DNA from 4 places in the Rhizobium sp. 268 genome. Region 1 is predicted to be linked to each of the others. Evidence: riboswitches for the same ligand, from Rfam matches in the RefSeq annotation. Region 1 holds a riboswitch; each other region holds the start of a gene.
What was found. A riboswitch is a leader RNA that binds a small molecule or an ion and turns the genes downstream of it on or off. The one in region 1 is predicted to bind thiamine pyrophosphate.
Positions count from the first base shown of each region.

Region 2: another riboswitch for thiamine pyrophosphate. It lies ahead of thiM (hydroxyethylthiazole kinase); the one in region 1 lies ahead of thiC (phosphomethylpyrimidine synthase ThiC).
Region 3: another riboswitch for thiamine pyrophosphate. It lies ahead of OS035_RS14760 (YkoF family thiamine/hydroxymethylpyrimidine-binding protein); the one in region 1 lies ahead of thiC (phosphomethylpyrimidine synthase ThiC).
Region 4: another riboswitch for thiamine pyrophosphate. It lies ahead of thiC (phosphomethylpyrimidine synthase ThiC); the one in region 1 lies ahead of thiC (phosphomethylpyrimidine synthase ThiC).

Region 1 covers NZ_JAPPSO010000030.1:25,096-28,906, forward strand. The annotation lists gene thiC (phosphomethylpyrimidine synthase ThiC) at 1-1,048, opposite strand, end outside; TPP riboswitch at 1,137-1,249, opposite strand; gene OS035_RS31695 (hypothetical protein) at 1,452-2,159, opposite strand; gene OS035_RS31700 (hypothetical protein) at 2,452-2,673, opposite strand; gene OS035_RS31705 (Lrp/AsnC family transcriptional regulator) at 3,110-3,586, opposite strand; gene OS035_RS31710 (1-aminocyclopropane-1-carboxylate deaminase) at 3,729-3,811, shown strand, end outside.
Region 2 covers NZ_JAPPSO010000005.1:400,102-403,912, forward strand. The annotation lists gene OS035_RS12820 (GNAT family N-acetyltransferase) at 1-51, opposite strand, end outside; gene thiD (bifunctional hydroxymethylpyrimidine kinase/phosphomethylpyrimidine kinase) at 268-1,101, opposite strand; gene thiE (thiamine phosphate synthase) at 1,098-1,733, opposite strand; gene thiM (hydroxyethylthiazole kinase) at 1,730-2,533, opposite strand; TPP riboswitch at 2,582-2,678, opposite strand; gene OS035_RS12840 (invasion associated locus B family protein) at 3,382-3,811, shown strand, end outside.
Region 3 covers NZ_JAPPSO010000006.1:367,433-371,243, forward strand. The annotation lists gene OS035_RS14745 (ABC transporter substrate-binding protein) at 1-455, opposite strand, end outside; gene OS035_RS14750 (ABC transporter ATP-binding protein) at 519-1,331, opposite strand; gene OS035_RS14755 (ABC transporter permease) at 1,328-2,134, opposite strand; partial or broken gene OS035_RS14760 (YkoF family thiamine/hydroxymethylpyrimidine-binding protein) at 2,146-2,262, opposite strand; TPP riboswitch at 2,253-2,366, opposite strand; gene soxR (redox-sensitive transcriptional activator SoxR) at 2,657-3,133, shown strand; gene OS035_RS14770 (SDR family NAD(P)-dependent oxidoreductase) at 3,229-3,811, shown strand, end outside.
Region 4 covers NZ_JAPPSO010000012.1:220,684-224,494, forward strand. The annotation lists gene OS035_RS23850 (extracellular solute-binding protein) at 1-283, opposite strand, end outside; gene OS035_RS23855 (ABC transporter ATP-binding protein) at 620-1,687, shown strand; gene OS035_RS23860 (GNAT family N-acetyltransferase) at 1,799-2,245, opposite strand; TPP riboswitch at 2,381-2,511, shown strand; gene thiC (phosphomethylpyrimidine synthase ThiC) at 2,605-3,811, shown strand, end outside.

The sequences.
Region 1 (3,811 bases):
AGTGCTCGTAGAGAAAACTCTCCTTGTGGTGGTGCAGACACCACTTGGCCATTATCGAGCCGCCGCGGGAAACGATGCCGGTGACGCGGTTGACGGTGAGCGGGATATAGGCGAGCCGCAGGCCGGCATGGATGGTGAAGTAGTCGACACCCTGCTCGGCCTGCTCGATCAGCGTGTCGCGATAGACCTCCCAGCTCAGGTCCTCGGCAATGCCGTTCACCTTTTCGAGCGCCTGGTAGAGCGGGACGGTGCCGATCGGCACGGGCGAATTGCGGATGATCCAGTCGCGGATATTGTGAATGTTGCGGCCGGTCGACAGGTCCATGACCGTATCGGCGCCCCAGCGGATCGCCCAGACCATCTTCTCGACCTCCTCCGCCATCGACGAAGTGACGGCCGAATTGCCGATATTGGCATTGATCTTCACCAGGAAATTCCGGCCGATGATCATCGGTTCGGATTCGGGGTGGTTGATATTGGCGGGAATGATTGCCCGGCCTTCCGCGACTTCGCGACGAACGAATTCCGGCGTCACGAAATCCGGCACTTGGGCGCCAAAACTTTCGCCGTCGCGGACGAGAGGTTCCCTGGCCGCCTGCCGGCCGAGGTTCTCGCGGATGGCGACGAATTCCATCTCCGGCGTGATGATGCCGGCCCGCGCATAGGCGAGCTGGGTGACGGCGCGGCCGGGCTTTGCTTTCAGCGGAGTATTGTGAAGCGGGAACTCCGGCGTCAGCCACTCGCCTGTGGCAAAACCATTGTCTTCAGGTTTGATGATGCGGCCTTCGTAGAGTTCGACGTCACCGCGCGCTTTGATCCAGCTCTCCCGCAGACGCGGCAGGCCGACGTCGATGGCGACGATATGGGCCGCATCCGTATAGGGGCCGGAGGAATCGTAGACAGTAACCGGCGGTTCGCCCGAGGTTGGGTGAAGACTGATTTCCCGCATCGGCACGCAAATTTCGGGATGGACGTCCCCCCGAATGTAGATTTTCCTGGAAGCCGGCAAGGGGCCGGTGGTGACGGTTGGGGTGGCTGCGATATTCATGGTTTGAGGCTCCAAATATTGGAGACCCAGTCCTCAGCCGGAATGATGAAAAGACGCCGGCACGGATTCCACGCGTGAATCCACTGCCCTCGAAGCGCTTGCACCGTCCCTACGCCAGTATGAACTGGATCAGGTTCAACGGGTCACTGCGCGCGATATGCAGTATCTCAGCCCCTTGCCGGGACCCCCCTGGTGAATGCGAAAATGGGTAGTGGGTTGCCGAGGTACTGTCAAGCGATCTGCGGTGGCTTGGGATGCAGGTTACACTCAGGCGCGTGCCATTGTGACAGCTAGGTCACGGTCGCGAAGAACCGACGCGGAGCTGCACTGCTTGACACTAATCAGGATGACACGCGTGCACCCGCTCTCTTTCGAAATGAATTGGATGGCCGTCGCACAAGCTCTATCGAGAAAGCAACTGCGGAACTGGAAAGTCTAGCACATTGTCCGTGTAGCTTTCGACCACGGCGCTAAACGGCGTTCCGTCTCGAAGTTTAAGCACTGCACGATGTTCGAGCAGGAACGGCGGCAGGCTAGGGGAACTTGTCTCATGCGCTACTATGCCGTCCATGTCCCAGCCTTCGGACAGAGGGGACCAGAGCAACTTGGCAGACAAGTTTGTGCGAGTGAAATTGAGAGCCTGAACGGCTCTGCCAAACGCGATATCGCTGGTATCCAACGCCTGATTCATCTCTGCAGTTAGCTTTGCAGGTAAATACCAATTATCGGCCTCGGACAGAACGCGGTCGCCGCAGACCAAGCGGACGTGGCGATAAGCGATCAGCTCACCGGGTCCGACGGTCAGAAGTTCACGGATGTGCTCGTCGGCCGGCTTGTCTTGCCCGCGGACACGCTGTGCTACGATCTTGGAACCTTCCGGCGCGAGCTTGTGCGCCGCGCACCAGCGGTCAAGGGTCAACGTAGCACTGGCGTTGCTCAGGAGATTGGCATTCAAGGTCTGGAGGACCGCAAGCGCTTCCACTCGAGATGCCGGGCTGTTCAGCCAATGAGACCGTGTGGATGATTGTTGCGCAAAAGCAATCTGCGTGCCCAGTGCCATGCCGGCCGCTGCAAGTGCGGCAATGCGAATGCATTTCAAAGAGGGTAACATCACTGAAAATGAACTCCTTTTCTGCGGTGAATTTGATGGGAAAGCCGTGCGGTCAAGTTTTCTGATTTTGGCAGGCGAGCATATATGCATCCTGCAGCATTATTTGAACTGCGCGTTGCGTGTACCGGATAGGGGTAGGGTTCTCGATTGACTTCTTAATCTTTCGATGTCGTTGTTGGAGTCTGCAGCCGTTGGCGACTGCGTCGGCGATTTCAGCCTCGAATTTGGAAACAAGACTGAATCTTAAATCGGGAACGTGGCGACCCCTCCGAGTTCTATACACTCGTAACCCTCACCTACGGATTTTAGCGCCTTTGTCGTCCTCCTCGCTCTTTGCGAAATGTTCATGTCGCTGGATTGGATAAAATAGGTCGCAACCGTAAGCCCAATCCAAGAGCAATTGTTGAAGGATGGTTTTCTTCTTCGACGCAGAGTCCTTCTGCCGGTGGTCGACGGTCGCTGCCCGCAGGCGCGGGTCGGCAAGGTACTTGTCTGATTTCTTTTTGCGCTCCATGTCATCGTGCTCCTTGCGTAAACCTGCCCGCGATTATGTCGCCTGCAAGGGTTCAGCATTCATAGGAAAAAGGTTGTTCTGTTGTGATATCGTTAGCCGAGTTGCAGGACATTTGATGAGAGCGATAGATAAAGCAACGTACCTTTCAGAATATATTTTCCAGTATAACGCCTACTATCAAATATAGTATTTTATATTCGTGGCAAAACAGGAGCATATAGGAATATAAGGCTACATATATTATTGTATATATCGCACTTCGTTTCTTTGGCTCCAACCGTCATGGCCACTTTGTCCGCCACCGCTCTACGGCTGAAGCAATCAACAGCACGATATGGAGCGCCGACCCCAGTATCCGAATCGTGGAGGGAAGCTCGCGGCCCGGGGCATCCGGGTCAGCCACGACGGCGCGGCAGACGGATAGCTGCCGACAATGCTAGAAGGGCAACCTGGCGTTCTCCTTGACTTCCTTCATCACGAAGAAAGTGCGCGTCTGGCGCACGCCAGGCAGGGCGATCAGCTTCTGGCCGTGCAGCTTGTTGAAATCGGCCATGTCACGGACGCGGATTTTCAGGAGGTAATCGAAATCTCCGGCCACCAGACTGCAGTCCAGCACTTCCTTCAGTTCCATGACAGCGCCCTCGAATGCGCCAAAGCTCTCAGGTGTTGAGCGATCCAATACGACGCCAACCATCACCATCGCGCCGAGGCCGACGGCGCTCGGCGCGACCTCCGCCCGAACGCCGGTGATGTAGCCCTCCTCGAAAAGGCGCTGAGTTCGCCTGTGGCAAGTCGCAGCGCTGACATTCACGCGCTCGGCAAGATCGGCATTGCTGAGCCGGCCCTCCGATTGAAGGGCGCGCAAGATCTTGACGTCTATTCCGTCGAAATTCTCTGTGGAAGAAACTTTCATTTTTGTTCTCACAATTGATGAATCCTATCATACTCCGAAATATAATCCCGATTGAGAAGGTTTTTTCCGCAAAAATTAGAGAGCACCTTTCAAAAGAAATCGACTAGCCTTCGGCCACAAATCGGCACGGAGGCCCTGATCAATGTCATTGTTGGAAAAGTTCGAACGCTATCCGCTCACCTTCGGCCCGACTCCAATCGAGTACCTGCCACGGCTGACTGCGGC
Region 2 (3,811 bases), on a different contig from region 1:
ATTCAGATCGGCAAGCTTTGTGGAGTATAGACTCACAAGCAGGTCTGGCACCGGTCATTCCTCCTCATATTCCGTTATTGCGGAATATATCCCCTTTTAATGTCATAGACTTGGCTATCTGGCTGAGCTTGTCAACTGCGTTTTTCAAATGGCGCGATGCTGCTCGCCATGATGCTCTCGATCAAAAGCAAGCTGGCTGCCGAACGCAAAAACGGCCCGGGGAGCCCGAGCCGTTTCGATTGAAAGGGGTGCGTCGATGATGGATGCTTATCCCGTCACTTTCCAAAGCGCATGAAAATGCTGCACCGGCCCGTGGCCGGAGCCGACGGTGAGGCTTCCGGCGGCGGCGACCGCGCCGGCGAGGTAATCCTTGGCGATGGCGACCGCCTCCGGCACCGAGGCGCCCTTGGCAAGCTCGGCCGCCAACGCGCTCGACAGCGTGCAGCCAGTGCCGTGGGTGTTCTTGGTCGGCACCCGCCGGGCTTCGAACCAGTGCAGGCCGTCGGCTGTGGCAAGCACGTCGGGGCTGTCGTCGCAGTCGAGATGGCCGCCCTTGACCAGCACGGCGGCCGGACCGAGCGCCCGCAGGCCTTCGGCCTGCGCCGCCATCTCGGCCCGGTTCGTCGCGACCGGCTGGTGCAGCAGGGCGGCGGCTTCAGGCAGGTTCGGGGTCAGCAGTGTGGCGAGCGGCAGCAACCGGCGGTTCAGCACGTCGACGGCTTCGGGCGCAAGCAGGGCGGCCCCGCCCTTGGCGATCATCACGGGATCGATGACGATGGGAATGCCGCGGCGGTCGGCCGGTGCTGCGGCCACAGCTGCGTCGAGTGCGGCGGCGACGGCCTCGGCGATGCCGGCATTGGCGATCATGCCGATCTTGACGGCATCGACGCGCACATCGGCAAAGACGGCATTGATCTGATCGGCGACGAATGGAGGCGGCACCAGATGCACGCCGCTGACGCCTTGCGTGTTCTGCGCCGTCAGCGCCGTCAGCACCGCCATGCCGTAGACGCCCCGGGCGGAAAAGGCCTTGAGGTCGGCCTGGATGCCGGCGCCGCCGGAGGGATCGGAGCCGGCGATGGAGAGGACGTTGCGGATCATGCGCGGGCCTTTCGAATTTCTGCGGCGATGCGGTGTGTGGCGGCTTCCGGATCCGGCGCGCCGCAAATGGCGGAGACGACGGCAAGCCCGCTTGCGCCTGCGGCAAAGACTTCGGCCACATGCTCCGCCTTGAGCCCGCCGATGGCAACCGAGGGCACCGGCGAGACCGCCACCAGTTTGGCAAGACCGTCAAAACCGATCGGCTGCTTGTGGTCGGCCTTGGTCGGCGTCGCAAACACCGGCCCGACGCCGGTATAGTCGACGAGATCGGGATCGACGGCAGCAGCAAGCGCCGCGGTTTCGACCGACAGGCCGAGGATCATGTCGGGACCGATCATCGCCCGCGCTGTCGCCGCATCCATATCCTCCTGGCCGATATGCAACCCGTCGGCGCCGATGGCGATCGCCGCCTCGACATCGTCGTTGACGACGAGGCGGGCGCCGGTGCCATCAAGCGCCTGTTTCAAGGCGCGTCCGGTCTCGATCATTGCGGCCGTGCCGGCATGTTTGTCGCGCAGCTGCACCATCGTCGCGCCGCCGGCAACGGCACGGCGCGCGGTCTCGACCATGCCGATCCCGGCGCAGAGATCGGGATCGAGAACGAGATAGAGCGAAAGGTCGAAACTCTTCATGCCGCCGATATCCTTGCCCTGGCATCGAGCGTTTCGGCATCGAGCGCGTTCAGCGCGTCGAGAAAGCGCCAGGCAAAGGAGCCGGGGCCGGCCGCACCGAGCGCTGCCTCCTCGCCGGCGATGGCGAAGGTTGAAAGGGCGGCGACCGTCGCGCCGAACAGATCCTCGGGCACGGTGGCGGCAAAGGCGCCGACGAGGCAGGTGAGCGAGCAGCCAAGCGCGGTGACCTGCGGCATCAAGGCCGATCCGCCTGTGATGCGCACCGCCCGCTCGCCGTCGGTGACGAAATCGACAGCGCCGGTGACAGCGACGACCGCCTGCTGGCGCTCGGCCAGCCATCGCGCCGAACCTTCGGCCTGTTCGACCGGATCGCGGCTGTCGACGCCCTGGCCGCGGCTCTCGCCGCCGGCAAGCGCGATGATCTCGGAAGCGTTGCCGCGGATGATCGTCGGCTTGAGCGCCAGCAGAGCAGCGACCGCATCGCGGCGGAAGGCCGTGGCATAATGGGCGACCGGATCGAGCACCCAGGGTTTGCCGGCCGAGGTCGCCGCCTTCGCCGCCGCCTGCATGCCGTCGATCCATTGCGTCGACAGCGTGCCGATATTGACGGTCAGCGCGCTCGCGAGGCCGGCGAACTCACCGGCTTCCTCAGCCGCATGCACCATGGCCGGCGAGGCGCCGGCGGCCAGGAGAACATTGGCGGCGACGTTCATCGCGACATAATTGGTGATGCACTGAACGAGCGGCGGCTTTTCGCGCATCGCCTTCAGCATGGCTCCTGGTGTGCTCCTGGTCTGCATGTGGCCCCTTTCAGGCGGGGGCGGGCACGGGGTCATTCGTGCGGCGGACCGCGACCCCGAGCGACTCCCTCCGCCGGCATTATCCGGTTCAGGTTCGAAGGGTGCTTCTCAGCCCGCCTGTCGACGAACGCCCCTGTCTCTCATCGCGCTCTTTTTCGCAGAGAACGGGGCGGATGTCATCTCGAAAATGACAGTGCTGCGACGGCGCGGCGCGTGAAGTCCGCTGCGGACACGCTATCATCCTCGACGGCCAGGCCCGGGCTTTACGGGGGCCGAGAGCTTGCCGCCGATTCGGGTCTTGATCAGGTTTTCCCGAATACGGCCCGCGGATTCCGTCCCAGGCTGCATTGGCCGCCGCCTTTTCACCATTCGGTTGTCCTTTCCCTTCCGAGAAGAACAGTCGCAGCAACCCGCGGGTGTGACGAATTTCTGAAATACATCTCAGTATTCGTGGGCGGCATCGGGGATAAAGCCGGCGCCTTGGAATGTGTTTCTTCAAAATGAGTGCGGCTCATCTTTCGCAGATTTTTCTGGATGTCTGACGATGCGGAATTATTCATCCTATCCGATTATACGCCTGATTTTCAATAAAAACGAGCAGGTGACCAGCTTCGCGTAAGTTGCGCATCGTCTCATGTCCCTCGCCAAGCGGTTTTATTCGAATTTCGGAATCTGTTGGCGTTTTCGTTGCGAATGGGGTCTCGGGCAAACTGAGCGTAATCTCCCAGAACGCGAAATAAATACCTAACGCAAACTTTACCGTGCTGACACGTTAAGGTTGACCAAATTGCGGATTGTAGCGATATGACTTCCAACCCAAATAAAATCTTCCTGAAGTTGCATTTTAAATGAAGAAATTTTTGAAAAGCGGCATGAAGAGGGTCCTTTGGACGATCGCCCCCATTCTGATATCGATCGCCTGCGCGAGCCCATCCTTTTCGCAATCTCCTGATGGTCAAGAACCGGAACAGGCGCCGGCGCAACCTGCGCCGGCGATAAAATCGCAAAAATTCGACGACTGGTATTATCGCTGCACGGGTTCGGCAGGCACCGAGGCCTGCGAAGTCGCACAGGTGGCGCAAGTCACCAAGGACGGCAAACCCGTCAATATCCTGACGCTGGCGATATCCGCGCCGCCGGCGCCTGCCGCGCCTTCCGACAAAGGCAAGGGCAAGGCGCGGCTGATGCTGACCGCCCTTCTGCCGCTCAATGTTTTCCTGCCCTCGGGCCTGTCTATCAAGGCCGACGGCAAGCCCGTCGCCAAGCTCGATTACCGCA
Region 3 (3,811 bases), on a different contig from region 1:
ATCATCGCGGAGATCAGCGCGCTCTCCCAGGTGCCGCCGAATCCGCCATAGGTCTTGCCGTCGAGATCCCTTGGGCTCTTGATGTCGTCGCGTCCGCCCTTGAAGATCAGGCGTGCTGTTTCAGTCTGGACGACGCCGTAGACCATCTTCACGTCACCGCCGGCGGCGCGCTGCGTGATGGCCTCGATCTCGCTGCTGATCCCGAAGTCGGCGACGCCGTTCGATACCAGCGTTCCGGCACTCGTATCGGCATAGGGTAGAATGTCGACATCGAGGCCCGCGGCGGCATAAAAACCCTTCGCCTTGGCGACATAGATGCCGATATGGTTGGTGTTGGGCGTCCAGTCGAGTGCGATGCGAGCCTTTGCGGGCGCCGACTGGGCGAAGGCCGGGCGGCCGACAAGGCCTGCCGCGATGGCGGCGAAAATCGTCTGGCGACGGGTGAGAAGCAGCATGATGACCTCCTCAGGTCTCTAGAGCATGGTGCCGAAAGTGTGCGCGGTTTTCGGCGTCATGATCTAACTCTTTAGTTCAGAACAGGATGCAGATTTTAGGCCGACCGGCCTAAGATCATCCTGTTCCAGCGGATGAAGCAGGGTCTGCAGGATTTCGGTTTCGATCGCCTGGGCCGCCGGCGAGCCGAGATCGGCAAGGCTTCTGGGGCGGGGCAGGGGAACGCGGAATTCTCGAATGATGCGCGCCGGGCGGGCCGAAAGCACATAGATGCGGTCGGAGAGGAACACCGCCTCGCGGACATCATGGGTGATCAGCAGCGCCGTCCAGCGGTGTTCGGTCCACATGCCCTGCAGCCACTCCTGGATCTGCGTGCGCGTCAGCGCGTCGAGCGCGCCGAAAGGCTCGTCGAGCAGCAGCATGTCCTGGGTCTGGACGACGGTGCGCAGCAGAGCGGCGCGCTGGCGCATGCCGCCCGATAGTTCGGACGGATAATGGTGTTCGAAGCCGGCAAGGCCGAAGCGCTCGAACAAAGGCGCCACAGCGGCGCGGGCCGCGCGGCGGCTCTTGCCTTTTACCTCGAGGCCGAGGGCCGCATTGTCGATGATCCGGCGCCAGGGCATCAGCGCATCACGCTGCGGCATGAAGGCGAAGGAATGCGGCGCTTCCTCAAGCGGCGCGCCATTGAAAAGCACCGAGCCGGAATCGGGTCGAAGCGACTGCGTCAGCAATCGCAGCACCGTCGATTTTCCCGAGCCGGACGGGCCGACGATCGAAACGAACTCGCCGTTCCCGACGCCGAGCGAAATATCGCCCAGTACCTGCATGCCGTCGAAAGATTTCGCGATATTGCGCAGTTCGACCATTTTGTCGCTCATCGGCGCCGCTCCCCGGATGGCTGCCAGGGCATAAGGAGGCGCTCTATCAAGAGTGTTAGGCCGAACAGGCAAAGGGTCAGCACGGCGCTGACGACGACGGCGGCGAGCACGAGATCGGGACGGAAATTGTTCTTGGCGTTGAGGATATAGATGCCGAGGCCGCTTGCGGCGCCGGCATATTCGGCAAAGATCGCGCCGACGACGGCATAGGTGATCGAGATCCTCAGGCCGGCGAAGAAATAGGGCAGCGCCGAGGGAAGCCGTGCCAGGCGGAAAATGCGCCAGCGGCTCGTCTTCATCGAATGCAGCAATTCGGCGATGTCGCGGTCGGTCGATTCATAGCCTTGCAGCAGGGCGACGAGCAGCGGAAAGAAGGTGACGAGCGCCACCAGCAGGATCTTCGGCAAAAGGCCGAAACCGAACCATAAGACGACGAGCGGCGCAATCGCCACCAGCGGCAGGGTCTGGCTGGCGATGAAGATCGGCAGCAATGCCCGGCGCATGAATGGCATGAAATCCATGAGGATCGAAGAGGTGAAGGCGAAGGCAAGCGACAGCGCGAAACCGCCGAGCGTCGCACCAAGCGTCGGCCAGGTGTTTGATATCAGCGCCTCACGGTTCAGCCAGCCCTGGATAACGATGCGCGAAGGCGCCGGCAGAATGGAAGGCTTGATGCCGGAAAGATCGACATAGAGTTCCCATGCCGCCAAAAAGGCGCAGCCCGCGAGCAAGGCGGGGAACCCCCGATAGAGAGCGGCGCGGAGCGCGGAAAGGTGCGAACCCGATGGTTGCGGCGATGTCATCAGCGTTTGATTTCGGTCTCGATGCCTAGCCGGCCGCGATAGGGATCGAGCGTTTTGACGGCATCGCGAATGATGCCGACGACATTGCCGGACATCGGATAAAGTGACACTTCTGCGCCTGAGAACATCTGAACCTCGCTCCGCTGGCATTACCCAGATCAGCTTTAAAGGGTCCAGAGGCTAGCGCCTCATATCTCAGCCCCGGCAATACGGAGCTCCCCTGTTATTTCGTCGGAAACTATCACCCGTGTTTTCTTCCCGCAACCGCAAATTTGGGAACCCGTCCGCACGGTCGGAAAAGCTCTGTTGTGAGGGAAACACCCGAGCGGGATCCCGCTCGGGTGTTCCTCGGTGGGCCCGTACCTGCCGGGAACGGGACCGCAGCTTGCTGCCTCTGGCGGCAATATCGGCGTAAGGGGTGCCAGCGCCCTTATCGGAGTAAGAGCGGGAGCGCCCGATCGGGCTTTACGATCGCAGAAGCAAAGGGTATAAGACCTCAACCAATATTGAGGTCAAGAGGCGATGGATGGTATTTCGGCAGCGCCGCTCGGAAAGCTCCTGACTGTCGGCGAAGTGGCGGAACGCAGCGGCCTTGCCGTCTCGGCGCTGCATTTTTACGAGACCAAGGGTTTGATCTCGAGCATCCGCTCCCGCGGCAATCAGCGCCGCTACGGGCGCGATGTGCTTCGCCGCCTCGGCATCATCAAGGTGGCACAGCGTGTCGGCATTCCGCTTTCGGAAATCCAGGCGGCGTTCCAGTCCCTGCCGCAGGGGCGCACGCCGACCGTCGCCGATTGGCAGACGCTGTCGGCGCGATGGAAGGACGATCTCGACGCACGAATCAATCGGCTCAGTCTGCTGCGCGACCGCCTGACCGGCTGCATCGGCTGCGGCTGCCTGTCGATCGAAAGCTGTCCGTTGCGCAATCCCTGTGACCGGCTCGGCAGGGAAGGGCCGGGTGCGCGGCTTCTGGAGACCGAAAACGAGCTCGTTGTTTAGTCCTGGATCTCCCCGGAAAGATCGATGCCTGCCTTTCTTTCGGTCGGTGTGCTCATATGTTAAGGGCAGGTGACGCATCCGAGGAGGACGGCTTCGTGTTTCATCCCAGACTGTTTGAAAATCGTAATGTCGTCGTCACCGGCGCCGGCCGCGGCATCGGCCTCGAAGTCGCTCGGCAGTTTCTGGATTGCGGCGCGAAAGTGATCGTCCATACCGGGCGCAAGCCGGGGCGGGACCTGCCGGATTTCCTGCTGACGGCTGAATCGGAAAGACGGGCGCTGCTGCTGCATGCCGATTTCTCTGCCGCCGGCGGTGCGGTGCAATTTGCCGACGATGTTCTGGCTTTCTTCGACAGGGTGCATGTGCTCGTCAACAATGCCGGCACCATGCTCGGCCGTTTTCCCGCTGCGACGCTGACCGATGCCGAATATGAAGCGGTCATACGGCTGAACCAGACCTCGGTAGTGGCGCTGACGCGCGCATTGCTGCCGGCATTGAAGGCGGCCGAGGGTGCTGCCGTCGTCAACACCGTTTCGATCTCGGCGCTCACCGGTGGCAGCCCCGGCTCGTCGATCTATTCGGCCTCGAAAGCCTTCGTTGCGACCTATTCCAAGGCGCTTGCCCGCGAGCTTGCCCCGGATGGCATCCGCGTCAACTGCGTCTCGCCGGGAACGATCG
Region 4 (3,811 bases), on a different contig from region 1:
GCTCGACACCGGCAAATTCGCCCTGCTTGACGTTGGCCTTGGTCGGACCGAGGCAGAGTTCGCCGACCTTCTGCCAGTCCGCATCCGTCGGCGAGCCCTTGCCGACGCCCGGGATCTGCAGGATCTGGGCGCGCAGATCGTCGGCGGCGGCAATCGCCATGCCGGGAATTCCGCCCATCGCGCCCGATAGACCGAGCAGAGCCGCAGCACTCGCAGTTCCGCGCAGGACGTCGCGGCGACTTGCCTGACGGCGCATCAATGCATCGTATATTTCGACTTTCATACTTTCCTCCTCCACGTTTTTGCGCTGCCGCCAGCCCGTCTTTCCGGATTGGCTCCGGTCCGATTTTCGCACTGGTCTCGTGCAGAACTATCTGGTAAACAAAAAAATGAAACGTTTCATATTGATGTTCGAAACCGCTCCTCTCGGCCTCGCCAGCGAGAATTAGACGGCAAGCGGCAAAAGTCAACATGAAATGAAACGTTTCATGGAGGAGGTCTGACAGCATGTACGAGCAGCGGCAGGGTGCGTTTCGCCAAGCCTCATGCCTTGGATTTTGTCGAGAGATGCATATCTCCCGGAACCGCCGGGGGAGCTGGAAAGCGAGTGGGGAGGCACATGGCTGAGGTCAATATTTCGGAGGCGCGCAAGGCCTATGGCGCCGTAAATATCCTGCATGGCGTTGATATCGACATTCGCGACGGCGAATTTGTGGTGCTCGTCGGCCCGTCCGGTTGCGGCAAATCGACATTGCTGCGCATGGTCGCGGGGCTCGAAAGCATCACCGGCGGCACCATCTCGATCGGCGGAAAGGTCGTCAACAATCTGCCGCCGAAGGATCGCGACATCGCCATGGTCTTTCAGAGCTATGCGCTCTATCCGCACAAAACCGTTGCCGAAAACATGGTCTTTGCGCTCCGTCTGCAGAAACAGCCTGCCGATATCATCAAGCAGCGGCTGCAGGCGGCGGCCGAAACGCTTGACCTCGTGCCCTATCTCGACCGCTATCCGCGCCAGCTTTCGGGCGGCCAGCGCCAGCGCGTGGCGATGGGACGCGCCATTGTCCGGTCACCGCAGGTTTTCCTGTTCGACGAGCCCTTGTCGAACCTCGACGCCAAGCTGCGCGTGCAGATGCGCAAGGAGATCAAGGAACTGCACCAGCGATTGAGAACCACGACGATCTATGTCACCCACGATCAGGTCGAAGCGATGACCATGGCCGACAAGATCGTGGTCATGCAGGGCGGCAAGGTCGAACAGATTGGCACGCCGCTGGAACTCTACGATCGTCCCCGCAATACATTCGTTGCGGCCTTTATCGGCTCACCGTCGATGAATCTGCTGAAAGGCCGCTACAAGGCCGATGGTGCGATCTTCGTCACCGAGACCGGCGACGAGATCGCGCTCGGTTTTAACCCGCAGGCGTCCGAAGGGCAGGCCGTGCTTCTCGGCGTGCGGCCCGAGCACCTGTCGCTCAGCCCAAGCGGCCTCGACACGACCGTCAGCGTCACCGAACCTACCGGCCATGAGACGATGGTTTTCCTGCGCTACGGGACCGGCGAGCTTGTCGCGGTGCTGTCCGACCGTCACGAGTTTAAACCGGGGCAGGTCGCGACGATCGCTGCTCGGCCAGGAAAGCTTCATCTTTTCGATGCGGCATCCGGCAAGACATTACGACCGGATTGAGCGGTATCGCTTCAAAAGCCGCCGAGATAGGTTCAAAGTGAATATCGGGCTGACGGACCTCGAATTCTTCCGCTCGGCCTCGGCTATGGCTGGCCACCGCAGACGCGGCCGCTACGCACTCGATTTGGAGTAGAGACCAAGGTTGTTGCCGAGGGCGAACCCGCAACCCTGATAAAATTTCGACAACGCCCCTTCTCGCTGTGAGACCAACCAGACGCTGCTGCATCCCTCGGCCTTTGCTGTTTCGAAAACTGCTGATAGCAGCGCAGTCCCTATTCCCGCACCTTGGGCTTCAGGCAGCACCGACAACTCGTCAAGATAAACGACCGGACCGGCATGGCGCCGCTGTCGTATGCCCAACGCGATCCCCAGCACCTTGCCTCCGTCAAAGGCCGCAAGCGCAATGGATTTCGGCGTTCCAAGCACGGTGTTTACATTTTCAGCCGCCGCTTCAAGCGACCAATTCTCGTTCCACGGAGGTCCCGAATAGGCGCTGACCAGCACAGTGGCGGCGTCATTGAGATGTTCTAGCGTAAGACGTTTAATCCGAAACGACATAAATCCACCTGACGTTGAGTGAATTGACATTTGCCGCAGTTCGATCCGTAACGCAACAGGCTCCGAGCCGGACGATCTACGGAAACGACAAAGCTGTAAGCTTGACACAACCAGCGACCGCGCTTTACGACTGTCGGTATTCACCAGGGGGGTCCCGCAAGGGGCTGAGATACTGCTGGACAATGAGGCTTTGCCTGTTGTGGCGCAGTGACCCGTTGAACCTGATCCAGTTCATACTGGCGTAGGGACGGTGCAAGCGCTCGAAGGCTTTGGATTCACGCGTGGAATCCGTGCCGGTGTCTTTCCATCATTCCGGCTGATTGACTGGGTCTCCAACTTACAACTTGGAGCCTCAAACCATGACCATTGCCGCAAAGAACCTCACCCTGACCGTCACCACCGGCCCGCTGCCGGCATCGCGGAAGATCCATATTCCAGGAGATATTCATGGCGATATCCGCGTGCCGATGCGCGAAATCAGTGTCCATCCGACTGCCGGCGAGCCGCCTGTCATCGTCTATGATTCCTCCGGCCCCTACACGATCGAAGGTGCGGAGATCCGCATCGAGCAGGGCCTGTCTCCACTGCGCCGCGACTGGGTGCTGGCCCGCGGCGACGTCGAAGCCTATGACGGCCGCCATGTCCGCCCCGAGGACAACGGCTTTGTCAGCGGCGACCGGCTGACGCCGGAATTTCCGGGGCGGCGCCGGCCGCTGCGCGCCAAGGACGGCAAAGCCGTCACCCAGCTCGCCTACGCACGGGCCGGCATCATTACGCCGGAGATGGAGTTCGTCGCCATTCGCGAGAATCTCGGCCGCAAGGCCAAGGCTGAAGTGCTGGTGCGTGACGGCGAGAGCTTCGGCGCCGATATTCCCGATCATGTGACGCCGGAATTCGTCCGCCGGGAAGTCGCCGCCGGCCGGGCGATCATCCCCGCCAACATCAACCACCCCGAAAGCGAACCGATGATCATCGGCCGCAATTTTCTGGTGAAGATCAACGCCAATATCGGCAACTCCGCCGTCACCTCGTCGATGGCTGAAGAAGTCGAGAAGATGGTCTGGGCCGCCCGCTGGGGCGCCGATACGGTCATGGATCTGTCGACCGGGCGCAACATCCACAATATCCGCGAATGGATCATCCGCAATTCGCCGCTGCCGATCGGCACGGTGCCGCTTTATCAGGCGCTGGAGAAGGTCGGCGGCATCGCCGAGGATCTTAGCTGGGAAATCTATCGCGATACGCTGATCGAGCAGGCCGAACAGGGCGTTGACTATTTCACCATCCATGCCGGCGTGCGGCTGCGTTACATTCCGCTCACCGTCAACCGCGTCACCGGCATCGTCTCGCGTGGTGGCTCGATCATGGCCAAGTGGTGTCTGCATCATCACCGCGAAAACTTCCTCTACGAGCATTTCGAGGAGATCTGCGAAATTTGCCGGGCCTATGACGTCTCCTTCTCGCTCGGCGACGGCCTTCGCCCCGGCTCGATCGCCGATGCCAATGATGCGGCCCAATTTGCCGAACTCGAAACGCTCGGCGAACTGACGAAGATCGCCTGGGCCA